3 regions of the Streptomyces sp. NPDC001832 genome follow, and region 2 is predicted to be linked to each of the others. Evidence: riboswitches for the same ligand, from Rfam matches in the RefSeq annotation. Region 2 holds a riboswitch; each other region holds the start of a gene.
The links. A riboswitch is a leader RNA that binds a small molecule or an ion and turns the genes downstream of it on or off. The one in region 2 is predicted to bind cobalamin.

Region 1: another riboswitch for cobalamin. It lies ahead of ABT115_RS16930 (ribonucleoside-diphosphate reductase subunit alpha); the one in region 2 lies ahead of ABT115_RS00320 (cobalamin biosynthesis protein).
Region 3: another riboswitch for cobalamin. It lies ahead of ABT115_RS24690 (CbtB domain-containing protein); the one in region 2 lies ahead of ABT115_RS00320 (cobalamin biosynthesis protein).

Annotation. Positions count from the first base shown of each region.
Region 1 is NZ_JBEOYU010000018.1:93,361-98,428, reverse strand. Features, by position in the region: gene ABT115_RS16945 (GntR family transcriptional regulator) at 1-542, shown strand, start outside; gene ABT115_RS16940 (DUF3311 domain-containing protein) at 855-1,109, shown strand; gene mctP (monocarboxylate uptake permease MctP) at 1,106-2,743, shown strand; adenosylcobalamin-variant (AdoCbl-variant) riboswitch at 2,922-3,024, shown strand; gene ABT115_RS16930 (ribonucleoside-diphosphate reductase subunit alpha) at 3,176-5,068, shown strand, end outside.
Region 2 is NZ_JBEOYU010000001.1:56,118-61,185, forward strand. Features, by position in the region: gene ABT115_RS00300 (hypothetical protein) at 1-105, opposite strand, end outside; gene ABT115_RS00305 (alpha/beta hydrolase) at 291-1,418, opposite strand; gene ABT115_RS00310 (inorganic phosphate transporter) at 1,843-3,117, shown strand; gene ABT115_RS00315 (hypothetical protein) at 3,149-3,379, shown strand; cobalamin riboswitch at 3,549-3,677, shown strand; gene ABT115_RS00320 (cobalamin biosynthesis protein) at 3,823-4,866, shown strand; gene ABT115_RS00325 (cobyric acid synthase) at 4,863-5,068, shown strand, end outside.
Region 3 is NZ_JBEOYU010000039.1:35,211-40,278, reverse strand. Features, by position in the region: gene ABT115_RS24705 (pirin family protein) at 378-1,343, opposite strand; gene ABT115_RS24700 (tetratricopeptide repeat protein) at 1,523-1,882, shown strand; gene ABT115_RS24695 (CbtA family protein) at 1,997-2,770, opposite strand; gene ABT115_RS24690 (CbtB domain-containing protein) at 2,799-3,014, opposite strand; adenosylcobalamin (AdoCbl) riboswitch at 3,018-3,166, opposite strand; gene ABT115_RS24685 (histidine phosphatase family protein) at 3,276-3,881, shown strand; gene ABT115_RS24680 (dihydrolipoyl dehydrogenase family protein) at 4,036-5,068, opposite strand, start outside.

The DNA of each region.
Region 1 (5,068 bases), on a different contig from region 2:
AGCGCATCCAGGGCAAGGGCACCTTCGTCGCCAAGCCAAAGGTCTCGCAGGCCCTGCAACTCACCTCGTACACCGAGGACATGCGCGCCCAAGGACTCGAACCTACGTCCCAGTTGCTGGACATCGGCTACGTCACGGCGGACGAGACGCTCGCCGGGCTGCTCGACATCACGGCCGGTGGGCGAGTGCTGCGGATCGAACGGCTGCGGCTCGCCAGCGGGGAGCCGATGGCGATCGAGACCACCCACCTTTCGGCCAAACGCTTTCCGGCGCTGCGTCGTTCGCTGGTGAAGTACACCTCGCTCTACACCGCGCTGGCAGAGGTGTACGACGTCCGGCTGGCCGAGGCCGAGGAGACCATCGAGACCTCGCTCGCCACCCCGCGGGAGGCCGGACTGCTCGGTACGGATGTGGGCCTGCCGATGCTGATGCTGTCCCGTCACTCGCTCGACGGGCGGGGCGAGCCGGTGGAGTGGGTGCGCTCGGTCTACCGGGGCGACCGGTACAAGTTCGTGGCGCGTCTGAAGCGGCCGACGGACTGAATCCGGGTGCACCGGTCGAGTGGTCCCGGCCACCGCACCCTGCGTACAACCGTCGCGGTCCTGTGGAATCCACTGCTCCACGGGGGCCGTTCACGCACCTTGATACGGACCAAGTGTCGTACGTTTGACGGCATTTTGAACATGCGCGCCTGCTCACGGGACCGTTGTCGGACCGCAATGCGGACAGGGGGTGACGGTGACCGGAAGCCTCCCCTAGATTTCCTGCGCATCAGGCCGACCGGCGAATGAGGGACGCCCCCGTTTGCCGGTCGGTATCACACCAGGTGATCAGCGAGGGGACGGAGTCGCCGCATGCCAGCAGACCCAGAAGGAAAGCCACCCACCATCACACCCGTGCGGGTGGTCATCGCCCTCTGTCTCATCGCGCCGTTCGTGGCGATGCTCTGGGTGAGTTCGTATGCGAAGGTGGACCCCACCTTCATCGGTATTCCGTTCTTCTACTGGTACCAGATGCTCTGGGTGCTGATCTCCACCGCACTCACGACGATCGCGTACAAGCTGTGGCAGCGTGACCAGCGCGCCCGCAAGGGGGGTGCGTCGGCATGAAGGACGGCGTGAACGGCGTCGCGCTCGGCGTCTTCATCTTCTTCTTCCTGGCCGTCACGGTCATGGGCTTCCTGGCGGCGCGTTGGCGGAAGGCCGAGAACGACGCCAGTCTCGACGAATGGGGCCTGGGCGGACGGTCGTTCGGCACCTGGGTCACCTGGTTCCTGCTCGGCGGCGACCTGTACACCGCGTACACCTTCGTCGCCGTTCCCGCGGCGATCTACGCGGCGGGCGCGGCAGGCTTCTTCGCGGTGCCGTACACCATCCTCGTGTACCCACTGATCTTCACCTTCCTGCCGCGGCTGTGGTCGGTCTCGCACAAGCACGGGTACGTGACCACCTCGGACTTCGTCCGCGGGCGCTTCGGCTCGAAGGGGCTCTCGCTGGCGGTCGCCGTCACGGGCCTCCTCGCCACAATGCCGTACATCGCGCTCCAACTCGTCGGCATCCAGGCGGTACTGGACGTGATGGGCGTCGGCGGTGGCGAGAACACCCACTGGTTCGTCAAGGACCTGCCGCTGCTGATCGCGTTCGCGGTGCTCGCCGCGTACACCTACTCGTCCGGTCTGCGGGCGCCCGCGCTCATCGCGTTCGTCAAGGACGGACTGATCTACCTGGTCATCGCGGTGGCAATCATCTACATCCCGATCAAGCTCGGCGGCTTCGACGACATCTTCGCCAAGGCGAGCGATGCGTTCTCCCAGACCAACCCGGCAACCGGCAAGCCGCGCGGTGCGCTCGCGCCTGGTGAGGCGGGCCAATGGGGTTACGCCACACTCGCGTTGGGTTCGGCGCTGGCACTCTTCATGTATCCGCACTCGATCACGGCGACGCTCTCCAGCCGCAGCCGCAATGTGATCCGGCGCAACACCACGATCCTGCCGTTGTACTCGCTGATGCTGGGCCTGCTGGCGCTGCTCGGCTTCATGGCGATCGCCGCCGGTATCAAGGTGGACAACGGGCAGTTGGCCATCCCCCAGCTGTTCGAGAACATGTTCCCGGACTGGTTCGCGGGCGTGGCATTCGCCGCCATCGGCATCGGCGCGCTGGTGCCTGCCGCAATCATGTCGATCGCCGCAGCAAACCTCTTCACCCGCAACATCTACAAGGACTTCCTGAAGCCGGACGCGACCCCGGAGCAGGAGACCAAGGTCTCCAAGCTGGTGTCGCTGCTGGTGAAGGTCGGCGCGCTCGCCTTCGTCCTCGCCATGGACAAGACGGTCGCGATCAACTTCCAACTGCTGGGCGGGATCTGGATCCTCCAGACGATGCCGGCCCTGGTCGGTGGCCTGTTCACCCGCTGGTTCCACCGCTGGGCGCTACTCGCGGGCTGGGTGGTCGGCATGGTGTACGGGACGGTGGCCGCGTACGGGGTCGCCAGCCCGACCCAGGCGCACTTCGGCGGGTCGTCCAATGAGATCCCGGGCATCGGCGAGATCGGCTACATCGGTCTGACCGCGTTCGTGTTGAACGCGGTGGTGACGGTGGTGCTCACCTTCGTCCTGAACGCAGTGAAGGCACCCGCAGGAATCGACGAGACCTCCCCGGCCGACTACACGGCCGACGCGGGCGACCCGGGCGTCCAGGCGGAGCTCCCGCCGGCCACGGCGGGGGCGCCGAGCGGCGTCCACTGAAGACCGCTCCTACGGCCCGATGACGGCCCGTCGCGCCCCCTTCAGCGGGGTGTGGCGGGCCGTCCGTCTGCTCCGACGGGGGATCGCACGGCTTGTCCCGTCGGCTCGACATCCGTTACACGACACAACATGTGGGGGCCGTCTCATCCCGCAGCCCCCACATGTATGCTCGTGCTCGCTGTCGCCGCAGGGAAATCCGGTGCAAATCCGGAACTGTCCCGCAACGGTGTATTCGGTGTGCTTTTACACACCATCGAGTAAGTCCGAGGACCTGCCGACAGCGCATCCGGCTCGACCGAACCGGATGCCAGACGTCCGGGCCTCGCGGATGGGCCGGTGGACGCCGTAATGAGTGCTGCCCGACGCGGGCCCGCCTCTGCCCGGCTGCCCCCGTTCCCCGCCGGCCCCGAGCCGAGCGAGGGAGAGCACCACGTGACCATCGCGCCAGCCGATCCGGCTTCAGCCGCCGTGTCCGAAGCGGCCGATTCCGAGGGAACCGCACACGACGGACCGGGGGCCGCACTGCTGCGGACCCTGACCGGCCTCACCGTCGATCTGCCCGACACCGACCCCGGTCGCGTCGCCGCCGCCGCGCTGCGCGGCCGTAACGCCCGGTCGGACGAGGCGGAGTTGCGCTCGCTGGCCACGGAGGCCGCCGCAGGGCTGATCTCCGAGGACCCCGCCTACTCCCGGCTCGCGGCCAGGCTGCTTACCCGCACCATCGCGGACGAGGCGTCCGGCCAGGGCGCGGTCTCGTTCTCCGCCTCGGTCGCCGTCGGACACCGCGAGGGCCTGATCGCGGACCGTACCGCCGAGTTCGTCGCGCTGCACGCGGCCGCACTCGACGCGCTGGTGGAACGTTCGCTCGCCGACGGCGCCGACGACCGCTTCGGCTACTTCGGGCTGCGGACCCTGCACAGCCGATATCTGCTGCGCCACCCGCACACCCGTCAGGTCATCGAGACGCCCCAGCACTTCATGCTGCGCGTCGCGGCCGGGCTGGCCGAGGACGATTCGGAGCGCGCCGTGGACGAAGTCGCTTCGCTGTACGGCCTGATGAACCGCCTCGACTACCTCCCCTCCTCCCCCACGCTCTTCAACTCCGGCACCCGGCACCCGCAGATGTCCTCCTGCTATCTGCTGGACTCCCCGCTCGACGAGCTCGACTCGATCTACGACCGCTACCACCAGGTGGCCCGGCTCTCGAAGCACGCGGGCGGCATCGGTCTCCCGTACTCCCGTATCCGCGCCCGCGGTTCGCTGATCCGTGGCACCAACGGGCACTCCAACGGCATCGTGCCGTTCCTGAAGACGCTCGACGCCTCCGTCGCCGCGGTCAACCAGGGTGGCCGCCGCAAGGGCGCCGCCGCCGTCTACCTGGAGACCTGGCACGCGGACATCGAGGAGTTCCTGGAGCTGCGCGACAACACGGGTGAGGACCAGCGTCGTACGCACAACCTCAACCTGGCGCACTGGATCCCGGACGAGTTCATGCGCCGGGTCGACGCGGACGGTGACTGGTCGCTGTTCTCGCCCGCCGATGTGCCCGAGCTGGTCGACCTGTGGGGCGACGCGTTCGACGCCGCGTACCGGGCCGCCGAGGCCAAGGGGCTGGCCCGCAAGTCGATTCCGGCCCGTGAGCTGTACGGCCGGATGATGCGTACCCTCGCGCAGACCGGCCAGGGCTGGATGACGTTCAAGGACGCCGCCAACCGGACCGCGAACCAGACCGCCGAGCCGGGCCGCGTCGTCCACTCGTCGAATCTGTGCACCGAGATCCTCGAAGTCACCGATGACGGCGAGACGGCCGTCTGCAACCTGGGATCGGTCAACCTCGGCGCGTTCGTCGCCGACGGTGGCATCGACTGGGAGCGGCTGGACGCGGCCGTCCACACCGCCGTGACCTTCCTCGACCGGGTCATCGACATCAACTTCTACCCGACCGAGCAGGCCGGCCGGTCCAACGCGAAGTGGCGCCCCGTCGGCCTGGGTGCCATGGGTCTGCAGGACGTCTTCTTCCAGCTGCGGCTGCCGTTCGACTCGCCCGAGGCCCGCGCGCTCTCCACGAAGATCTCCGAGCGGATCATGCTCGCGGCGTACGAGGCCTCCTGCGCGCTCGCCGAGCGGTCCGGCCCGCTGCCCGCCTGGTCCGAGACGCGTGCCGCCCGCGGCGTGCTGCACCCCGACCACTACGACACCGGCCTGAACTGGCCGGAGCGCTGGGACGCGTTGCGCGCCCGGGTCGCGAAGACCGGGATGCGCAACTCGCTGCTGCTCGCCATCGCACCGACGGCGACGATCGCCTCGATCGCGGGTGTGTACGAG
Region 2 (5,068 bases):
CCGTACGGCGTCGGCGAGGACGGTCCTGGCCTGGTGGGCCAGTTCCGCCCTGGGCGGGGTGCCCTCCGGGGGGCGGGGAGCCGGCCTGGTGCGCCGGGTGGTCACGGCCTTGCGAGCGGTGGCAAGGGGTCGCGGGCGGACAAGTCGCAGCCTGGAGTCGCGCGGGGTACGGGACGTCACGGGGAGCAGTCTTGCCCCTGACGGCCCGAAAGCCCAAACGGAACCCGAATTCGCGGTGGAAGGAGTGACGGGCGGGGGACGGCACCGATCGGCCGATCCCTCGCATCAGGTCACATCAGAGGCGTGAGGAAGCGGCGCAGGGCCTCCTCGTAGTGGACCGGGTCGGCATTCCACATCGCCGCATGCGGAGCCTGCGGTACGGCGCGCAGGTCGACCAGGTCCGGGCGGCGGGCGGCGAGTTCGCGGGACGGCTGCCAGGGGGCCAGGGTGTCGTCCGGGCCGTGGAAGATCAGGGTCGGGACATGCAGCGCCGGTACGAGGGAGCCGTCCAGGAGCCGGGTGCCGCGTAGCCCGGTCTGTCCCTGGGCGGCGCGGACGGCGAGCGGCAGCAGTGCGCTCGGGACACCGCGGGCGACGGCCAGGGCGCGCAACGTGGCGACCCAGTCCAGGACCGGGGAGTCGAGGACGAGACCGCAGATGCGGTTGCGGAGCGCGGAGTTGACGGCCGCGTGCAGCGCCATCGAGGCACCGGTGGACCAGCCGTACAGGACGACATTCTCGGCGCCGTACCGCACGGCGAAGCGGATCGCCGCGTCCAGGTCGCGCCATTCGGATTCGCCGAGGTGGGCCAGGCCGTCCGGAGAACGCGGGGCTCCGGGGTCGCCGCGGTAGGCCAGGTCGAGCACGGGCAGGCGCAGATCGTGCAGGAACTCCATGATGTTCATGGGGTGTTCCCTGGTGGTGCCGAGGCCGTGCACGGTGATGACCCAGGTGTCGCGGGGGCCGGGCAGGAACCAGGCGGGCAGGGCGCCGAGTTCGCCGGGGATCTCGACTTCCGTGTGCTCGAGGCCGAGGGCTGAGGAGGGGTCGCCGCTGTGCAGCTGTGGGCTGATCCGGACCTCGGCGCCGGTTTCCAAGCTGCCGCGGTTGACGCGTTCCAGTCTGCGGACGACGGTGTCGGGGGCGTGGTGGGCATGTTCGATCACCGGGCCGACGACGGCGTGGACGTCGTCGCCCATCAGTCCGTACCTGCCGGGCCGCAGGGCGGCGAAGGAACGGGTCAGGGTGACCTGCCCGGCCGCCGTGGCGTGCACGGTGAGTCTGCGGTCGGCGGGGAGTGGCCGTCCGGACGGTGCCCTGAGGGCGGCATCGCTGGCGTATCGGCCGGCCGCGACCGCTGCCGCACCGATGCCGAGGATCGTCGTGACGGCTACTGCCGTGACTGTTGCCGGGCGCACTGTTCCAGTGTCGTGGGGTCCGCCGCACCCGGCCAGCTGACGGGGGCCGTTCGGTGGGACAGATGGGATGGGACAGTCAGGACAGCGGGGACAGGCAGGGACCGGGTCACCCCGGTTGCTCGTATCCCTTCAGTGTCTCCAGGCACGTCGATCGCGTCCCGCTGCGGATCGCTCATGCGGAGATGCTGTCAGCCCGGGAGGCGAACGGGCATTCGGTCGACCCATCAAAGAAGTTAATAAAAGGTCAATTGGGTCAGAATTAGGTGCGATTAGGACATATGCCCGACCGCGCTACCCTGCGAAGGGCGAACAGAACAACCCGGATACAGCTGGAGACACCACAGCGCCCCGCTCAGTTCATCTTCCGTTCATCCAGGTTGACTACGGTCCACGTGCCAATGACGTCGAACGATTGCCTGGGTAAATGGAACACATCACGCTGCTGCTCGCGATTGTGATCGCGACAGCTCTAGTGTTCGATTTCACGAACGGTTTCCATGACACCGCCAACGCGATGGCGACCACCATCTCGACCGGCGCACTCAAACCGAAGACAGCGGTGGCCATGTCCGCCGTGCTCAACCTCGTCGGCGCGTTCCTGTCGGTGGAGGTCGCCAAGACGATCTCCGGCGGGATCATCAACGAGGACGGGCTGCAAACAGAAGTCATCTTCGCGGCACTCGTCGGCGCCATCCTGTGGAATCTGCTGACCTGGCTGGTCGGACTTCCGTCCAGCTCCTCGCACGCCCTGTTCGGCGGCCTGATCGGTGCGGCGGTGATGTCGTCGGGCTGGTCCTCGGTCAACGGCGACACCGTCGTCACCAAGGTGCTGATCCCCGCGGTCGCCGCCCCGATCGTCGCCGGTCTGGCCGCGCTGCTGGCCACCAGGCTCACGTACCGGATCGGCGGGAAGATTCGCGACGGCGCCCAGGAGAAGGCCACCGCCAAGGGCTACCGCGCCGGTCAGATCGCCTCGGCCGGACTGGTCTCCCTCGCCCACGGCACCAACGACGCGCAGAAGACCATGGGCATCATCACCCTGGCCCTGGTCACCGGTGGAGTCCTGCAGCCCGACTCCGACCCGCCGGTCTGGGTCATCGTCTGCGCCGGTTCGGCCATCGCACTCGGCACCTACCTGGGCGGCTGGCGCATCATCCGCACCATGGGCAGCGGCATCACCGACCTCAAGCCGCCGCAGGGATTCGCCGCCCAGACCAGTGCTGCCACGGTCATCCTGGCCTCCTCGCACCTCGGCTTCTCCCTCTCCACCACCCAGGCCTGCTCCGGCGCCGTGATGGGCGCGGGCCTCGGCCGCCAGGGCGGTGTGGTCCGCTGGTCCACCGTCACCCGGATGTTCGTCGCCTGGGGTCTGACCCTGCCGGCCGCGGGCCTGGTCGGCGCGGGTGCGGAAGTCCTCACCGAGCAGGGCACCTGGGGTGTCGTGGTCGTCGCGGCGCTGCTCATCGTGGGCTCCGGGGCGATCTGGCTGGTATCGCGCCGCAAGCCGGTCGGCCACGGCGATGTCGCGCACACGGGCGGCGACGCCGAGCCCGTCGACGCCGCCACCGCGGCCACCGCGGCCATCGCGGCCGTCAGCCCGCCGCTCACCGCGGCGCAGGCAGCGGCCCAGGACCTCAGTGCCACCATTCCGGCTCCGGCCGGAACCACCCAGGACCCGGCGCGAACCGCCACCGTCTAGGCCGCCTAGGCCGGCCGTCTAAGGATTCAGCATGAACATCGACTGGGCAGCCCTCGGCTCCGTCTTCGGCGTCTCCCTCGTCGTCACCGTCGCGCTGGTGGGCCTCTTCACCCTGGGCATCGTCGGTCTCTCCAAGCAGCCCGAACCTGAGGCGCAGGGCGGCTCCGGCGGCTCGCTGCTGCTGGCCCGCGCCGGCGGGTACGTCTGCTTCGCGCTGTGCGCCGCGGCGGTCGCGTACGGGATCTATCTGATCGTCGCCTGAGCATCTTCCTCGCGCTCCTTGACGGGCCGGACACGACGTGTGTCCGGCCCGTCTTGGTGTGCCCGGCCCGATGTGGGGCTCAGCACACCGCACCGCCACAGGTCAACAGCAGGTTGACGGGCGTTCGCGGAGCGTGGTGGACTGCCGGAGCCAATTACGACGACAGCAGAGGAAGCCGGTGCGAATCCGGCGCGGTCCCGCCACTGTCACCGGGGAGCAGTCCCCCACACCGGAAGTCACGGCCCGCGCGAGCGGGCTGGAAGGCCGGGGGAACTGCGGATCCGGGAGCCAGGAGACTCTCGTCGCCGGTCACGTCGAACCAGGGCGCGGACCCTGAGTGAGGACATATCGCCATGCCTGGCTGCCGTGCGTCCGTTGCTGTGGCGCTCTCGACGAGAGCCGCCTGTACGAAGCTCCTTCGAGGCGTAACGGCCGGTTGAGCCGTGCGTGCCGACCGCATTTTCGCGTACGGCGCCACGGCCGGTCTGATCGGCGATCTGCTGCTCGGTGACCCCCGCAGGGGGCATCCGGTCGCCGCCTTCGGGCGGGTCGCGGCAGGCGTCGAGCGCCGTCTCTGGCGCGACCACCGCGGGTCGGGCGCGCTGCACACGCTCGTCTGCGCCGGAGGCGCCGCAAGTGGTGCCGCGCTGATCACCCGTGCCGTGCGCAGCCACCCCGCCGCCTCCGTCGCACTGACCGCGGCCGCCACCTGGTCCGTCGTCGGCGGTACGTCCCTGGGGCGTGAGGCCCGGACTATCGCGGGCGCCCTGGCCGCCGGTGACATCGATTCGGCCCGCGAGCGGCTGCCGCATCTGTGCGGACGCGACCCGCAGTCTCTCGACGGACCGCAGATCGCCCGTGCCGTGGTGGAATCCGTGGCCGAGAACACCTCGGACGCCGTGGTCGGCGCCCTGGTGTGGGGTGCGCTGGCCGGTGTGCCCGGGCTCGTCGGCTTCCGGGCCGCGAACACCCTCGACGCCATGGTCGGCCACAAATCGCCACGCCACCGACGCTACGGCTGGGCTTCGGCCCGCCTGGACGACCTCGCGGGCTGGCCGGGTGCCCGGCTCACAGCCCTGCTCACCGTGGCCGCCGGGGGGCGGCCACGTGGAGCGGCGGGGGCGTGGCGGGCAGACGCGGCCAAGCACCCGAGCCCCAACGCGGGCCCGGTGGAGGCCTCGTTCGCGGGTGCGCTCGGCGTACGGCTCGGCGGGACCCTGGCGTACGGCGGTCGGGTCGAACACCGCCCCGTCCTCAACGGGGAGACGGGCCGGGCGGTGGAGACCGAGGACATCGAACGCGCGGTACGGCTGTCGCGCCGGGTGAGTGCGCTGGCCCTCGGCATGTGTGTGGCGGGACGACTGGGTGCGGGCCTCGTCGCGAGACGGATCGCAGCACGTCGGTCCGCAGGACGTCGGGTCACAGGACTTCAGGTCACGGGACGTCGGATGGCAGGACGTCGGATCGCAGGACGGAGACGGACATGAGCGGCGGGCTGCTGGTCGCCGGAACCACCTCGGACGCGGGCAAGAGCGTCGTCACGGCAGGTATCTGCCGCTGGCTCGTACGGCGGGGCGTGAAGGTGGCGCCCTTCAAGGCGCAGAACATGTCGCTGAACTCGTTCGTCACCCGCGAGGGCGCCGAGATCGGGCGCGCCCAGGCCATGCAGGCCCAGGCCGCCCGGGTGGA
Region 3 (5,068 bases), on a different contig from region 2:
GCTACCTGCGAGCACAGCCAATACAGCATCTAACTAATTGCAAAATTTCGCAATTCAGCATCCTGCTATAGCCTTGGTCACCTCGCGGGAGGGGAGCTCGTCCCGGGTCAGAGGCCGGTCTGTCCGCGATCGACATCACCAGGGCGGCGGACCGCATCCGCGCGCTCAAACCTGACAATGCGTCAGCAAAGTCAGCATTGGGTCAGCAAGAGGACGCCTACAGCTGCTCACAGACGACCACACTTTGGATTGGCGGTCGCCTCAGTCGACCCCTCCGGGGGGCCAGCCGCCGCGCCACCGAGCGTCGGCAGGACGGAGGCAAGGCCTCACGAACAGCCTACCCATCCGGCGACCGGACAGGCAGGCATCTTCGCAGGTCAGCGCCTGTTTCCCCGAGGCTTCAGCGGCACCTTCGGCAGTTCGGGAGCGGGCAGCGGAGCGCCGTCGTACCCCTGCACCTCGCCGAATCGTCGGCCTTCCATCCAGTCCCGGCGCGCCTGTACGATCTCTTCCGACGACCGCCCGATGAAGTTCCACCACATGACGATCTCCTCCTCGAAGGGCTCGCCGCCGAGGAGCATGAGGCCCGCGTCGGTGTTTGCGCGCAAGGGGAGTTCGGTGCGGCCGCAGCCGAGGTAGAGCATGGAACCGGGCAGCACGGGTACGCCGTCGACCTCGGCCTGGCCGGACATCGAAAGCACCGCGTACTCGAAGTCCGGTTCGAGCGGCAGACGGACCTCGGCACCGCCGGACAGAGCCAGGTCCGCGCCGACGATCGGGGTGTATGCGGTGCCGGGAGAGGTGGCGCCGTCGAGTTCGCCCAGGATCAGAGTGGCGGCGAGGCCAGGGGCGGTGATGGCCGGCAGTTCGGTGTGGTGCTGGAAATGCGGCTCGACGTAGCGGTGCGCGTCCGGCAGGGCGACCCAGAGCTGGGCACCGTGCAGAAACCTGGCATGCGACTTCGGACTCTCCTCGGAGTGGCTGATGGCCCGACCGGAGGTCATCAGTCCCAGCTCGCGCGGGCGGATCGTGCGGAGACTGCCGACGCTGTCCCGATGCAGGACTTCGCCGTCGTGCAGCCAGCTCACCGTCTGCAGGCCCATGTGGGGGTGGGGCGGTACTTGCATCCCTGGTTCGCCGGCGATGTCGTCGGGGCCGTAGTGATCGACAAAGGCCCACGCGCCGACCATCCGGCGACCCAGGTTGGGCAGCAGCCTGCGGACCTCGGTGGACTCGCCCAGCCGGACATTGCGCGGGGTGAGGAGTTCACGAACGGGCTCGGCGACGACGAAGCCCCGTCCTCCGCAGACGGAGAGTGTGGCCTGGCGATCGAGATTACTCATGGCGCTCAACCTATTCCCGTGCGGGTCCGGGGTGTCGGTACCCACGCCGATAATTTAGTGGAATATTCAACCAGTGTGCCATGTTCCGGTGACTGAGACGCACAGCTGAGCATGCAGCCGTGATGAGTGGCTGGACGGGCCGGAGCGATCCCAGGACGGTCCGTGAACGAGGAGATCAAGTGAGTGAGAGCTATTTCGAGTTCGGTACGGCCGCCGACCGCTGGGACCGTGCGCAGATGTTTTTCGAAGCGAAGCAATACATGACCGCGGCCCGGATTCTGGAAGACCTGGTCGAGGAGGTGCCGGAGCAGGTCTCCCCGCGTCTGCTGCTGGCACGGGCCTACTACCACTCGGCTCGGCTCGGCAGGGCCGAGGCGGAGCTGCGGGCGGTTCTGGAGCGCGACCCGGTGGAGCACTATGCGCGGCTGATGCTCGGCCGCACGCTTGAGCGCCAGGGGCGGAACGCGGAGGCGACCGGTCATCTGCGGATGGCGGCGGCGTTCTCCGGCGACTTCGACGCGTACCGGACGGGGCGCTAGGTCTTCTGTCCCCGGCCGGACGGGACTTTCGAAACACGCCCTAGTAGTAGCGCGGAACCCGCCGGGAGGCTCCCGGCGGGTTCCGATGTCTTCCGGTGATCAGTGGTACTTCGGTCAGCCGGCCGCCGTGGCAGGCCGGTTCGCTGCACCGTTTCCGGTCCTGACGGAGTCGGTCCTCGGCACGAGGAGCCGTTCCGTCAGCCAGCCGAAGAAAAGGCCGAAGGTGATCCAGTAAGTGGCCTGCACGGCGACCGTGGCCAGGCGGAACTCCCATAGCAGGCCGGCCGGGAAGTCCTTTCCGACCTCGTCGAACGAAGGCAGGAACGCGTACGCGAGTCCGATCACGAGTACATAGCCGACGGATGCGGCGATCGTCGCGTTCCAGTTGCCCAGGCGAGGAGCCAGCCGCTTGCCGAGGATGACGGCGGTGACGGCCAGCAGCACGCTGAGGGCGACCATCAGGAAGAACAGGGCAGTGCGTCGGCCGATCGTGTCGTGGTTACCGACGGCAGGCGGGTTGGCCGGGTACTTGAGGAACGGCACAATGTACACCGCCAGCAGAGCCGCTCCCGCGATCAGGGCGGCCGTGGCCCGCGGGCCGAATCTGCCGATCCGGCCGAGGGCGTAACAGAAGGCGAGGGCGGCGATGCCGCCGATCGCCACACCGAAGACGAGCACGCCGGTGGCAAGGCCGGCGGTGGACTGCATGGTGCGGCTGACAAGTTCCTCGCCGCCGCCGTGGTCATGACTGTGCGCCTGCTCGAGAGCGATGGCCGCGTCCACCGGGGACTCGCCGAGGAAGTAGGCGACGACCAGAGCGAGCGCGCCCGCGGCAAGGCCGGCCAGCATGCCCCGGACGAGCAGGGCTCTGACAGATATGTGGTTCATACGGATTTCCCCTGGATCGGACGGTACGTCAGTGGCAGGGGAAACCGAGAAGGTGGCGAGCGTCGTGGACCCACTCGTGGACACCTTCGCCGGAGATGACCGCAGTGGCGCCCTGCTCGGCGCCGACGAAGTACAGCAGTACGAGCATGAGGATGCCGAAGAAGACCGCCCAAGGGGCAATGGCCTTCAGGGAGATGGGGGTGATTGCTGGTACGGCGGTGGCGGGGGCAGCAGTCTGTGCCATGGCAGAACCTCCTGAGGGAACACGCGTCCCGATCGTGGTGCCTGAGACGAAGGTGCTGGGTCTGACTTCCCGTACGGGTACGGGTTCACAGTGGCGCGACCGTGCCGGATTCTCACCGGACTTCCGTCACACCTTCGTCATGCTCATCGGACGATACCGCCTGGGAGCAGGCGCGGCCATGGTGCCGTCGGCGGGGCCGGAATGCCCGGATGCCATGGTGGGCACACTCGGGGGCCATTAGTTCAGGGAGTTGACCCGGTCATGACGGTACAGGTGATGTTGATCTCACCGGCGCTCAACGCTGCGCTGCGCGAGGCCCGCTTCGACGGTGACGCTCCGCTCGACGCAGCCGGGATCCGGCAGGCCCGGGCCACTGCGGCAGCGGTGCCTGCGGCCGACAGATATGTGTGCGGGCCGTCCGAGCGGTGCACCGGGACCGCCGACGCACTGGGGCTGCGCACTGAGCCCGAACTCGCCCTGCGTGGATGGGACATGGGCCGATGGAGCGGGCAGCGGCTGTCGAAGGTGAGCGGGCGCGAGCCGGAGGCCGTGTCGGCCTGGACGACCGATTCTTCGGCGGCTCCGCACGGCGGCGAATCATTGTTGAAGTTCTGCGCCCGGACCGGCCAATGGCTGGAGTCGCTGCACGTCAAGGAGAGCGGCCCTGTACTGGGGGTCGTCGAGCCTGCGGTGGTGCGGGCGTTGATCGTACGGGCGCTCGCGCTGCCGACGGAGGCATTCTGGCGGCTGGACGTCGCGCCGCTGACACTGACCGCGCTCAACGGCCGGTCCGGACGGTGGAACCTGCGCTGTGGGCAGCCGCTGTCCCCCGCTGCGGGCGGCCGACGTCCTCCCGCAGCCCACTGACGATCGGGCTCGGCGCGGCGGCGCTCGGTGTGCCGGCCGGGCTCTTCGTCGGGCTGCTGGCGGCGACGGTCTTGCGCGCGCTCGCGGCCGTCGTCAACGGTCGGTACGAATGCCACCCCGCCCGAGGAGCTGCTGGAGACGGGCGGGCCGGACCCTACGCGTCCCGGTACGCCTCCAGCAGGCGCAGCCAGACCTCGCTGATCGTCGGATACGCCGGGACCGCGTGCCATAGCCGGCCGATGGGGACCTCGCCCGCGACCGCGATCGTCGCCGAGTGCAGCAGTTCGCCGATGCCCGGTCCGACGAAGGTGACACCGAGCAGGATCTCCCGGTCGAGGTCCACGATCATGCGGGCGCGGCCGCGGTAGCCATCCGCGTACAGGCTGGAGCCCGCCACCGCGGCAAGGTCGTGGTCGACGGCGCGGACGCGGTGGCCGGTCTGCTCGGCCTGGGCGAGGGTGAGGCCGACCGATGCGGCCTCGGGGTCGGTGAAGACGACCTGCGGGACGGCCGCGTGGTCGGCGGTGGCCGCGTGGGCGCCCCAACGGTCGGTCTCCGGTAGCGGCGCGCCCGCGGCGCGTGCGGCGATCGCCGCTCCCGCGATGCGCGCCTGGTACTTGCCCTGGTGGGTGAGGAGTGCGCGGTGGTTGACGTCGCCGACCGCGTAGAGCCAGGTGGTGCCGTCGACGCGGCAGCTGTCGTCGACGCTGAGCCAGGAGCCGGGCTTCAGGCCCACCGTTTCCAGCCCGATGTCATCGGTGCGCGGAGCGCGGCCGGTGGCGAAAAGGATTTCGTCGGCCTCGACGCGCTCCCCGTTCCCGAGCTCCACAGTGACCGGCCCGTCCGGGGCCGTGCGCCGTACGGAGGTCGCCGAGGTTCCGGTACGAATGTCCGCGCCCGCCTCCGCCAGTGCCTGTGCGACCAGCTCGCCCGCGAAGGGTTCCATCTTCGGCAGCAGTCCCTTGCCACGGATCAGCATCGTCACCCGGGCGCCGAGGGCCTGCCACACGGTGGCCATCTCCGTGCCGACGACGCCGCCACCGACGATCACGAGGCGGCCGGGCACTTTCTTGGCGCTCGTCGCCTCCCGGCTGGTCCAGGCACGGGCCCTGTCGACGCCGGGGAGGGCGGGGACGACGGCGCGGCTGCCGGTGCAGACGGCGACGGCCTGCCGGGCGGTGAGCCGG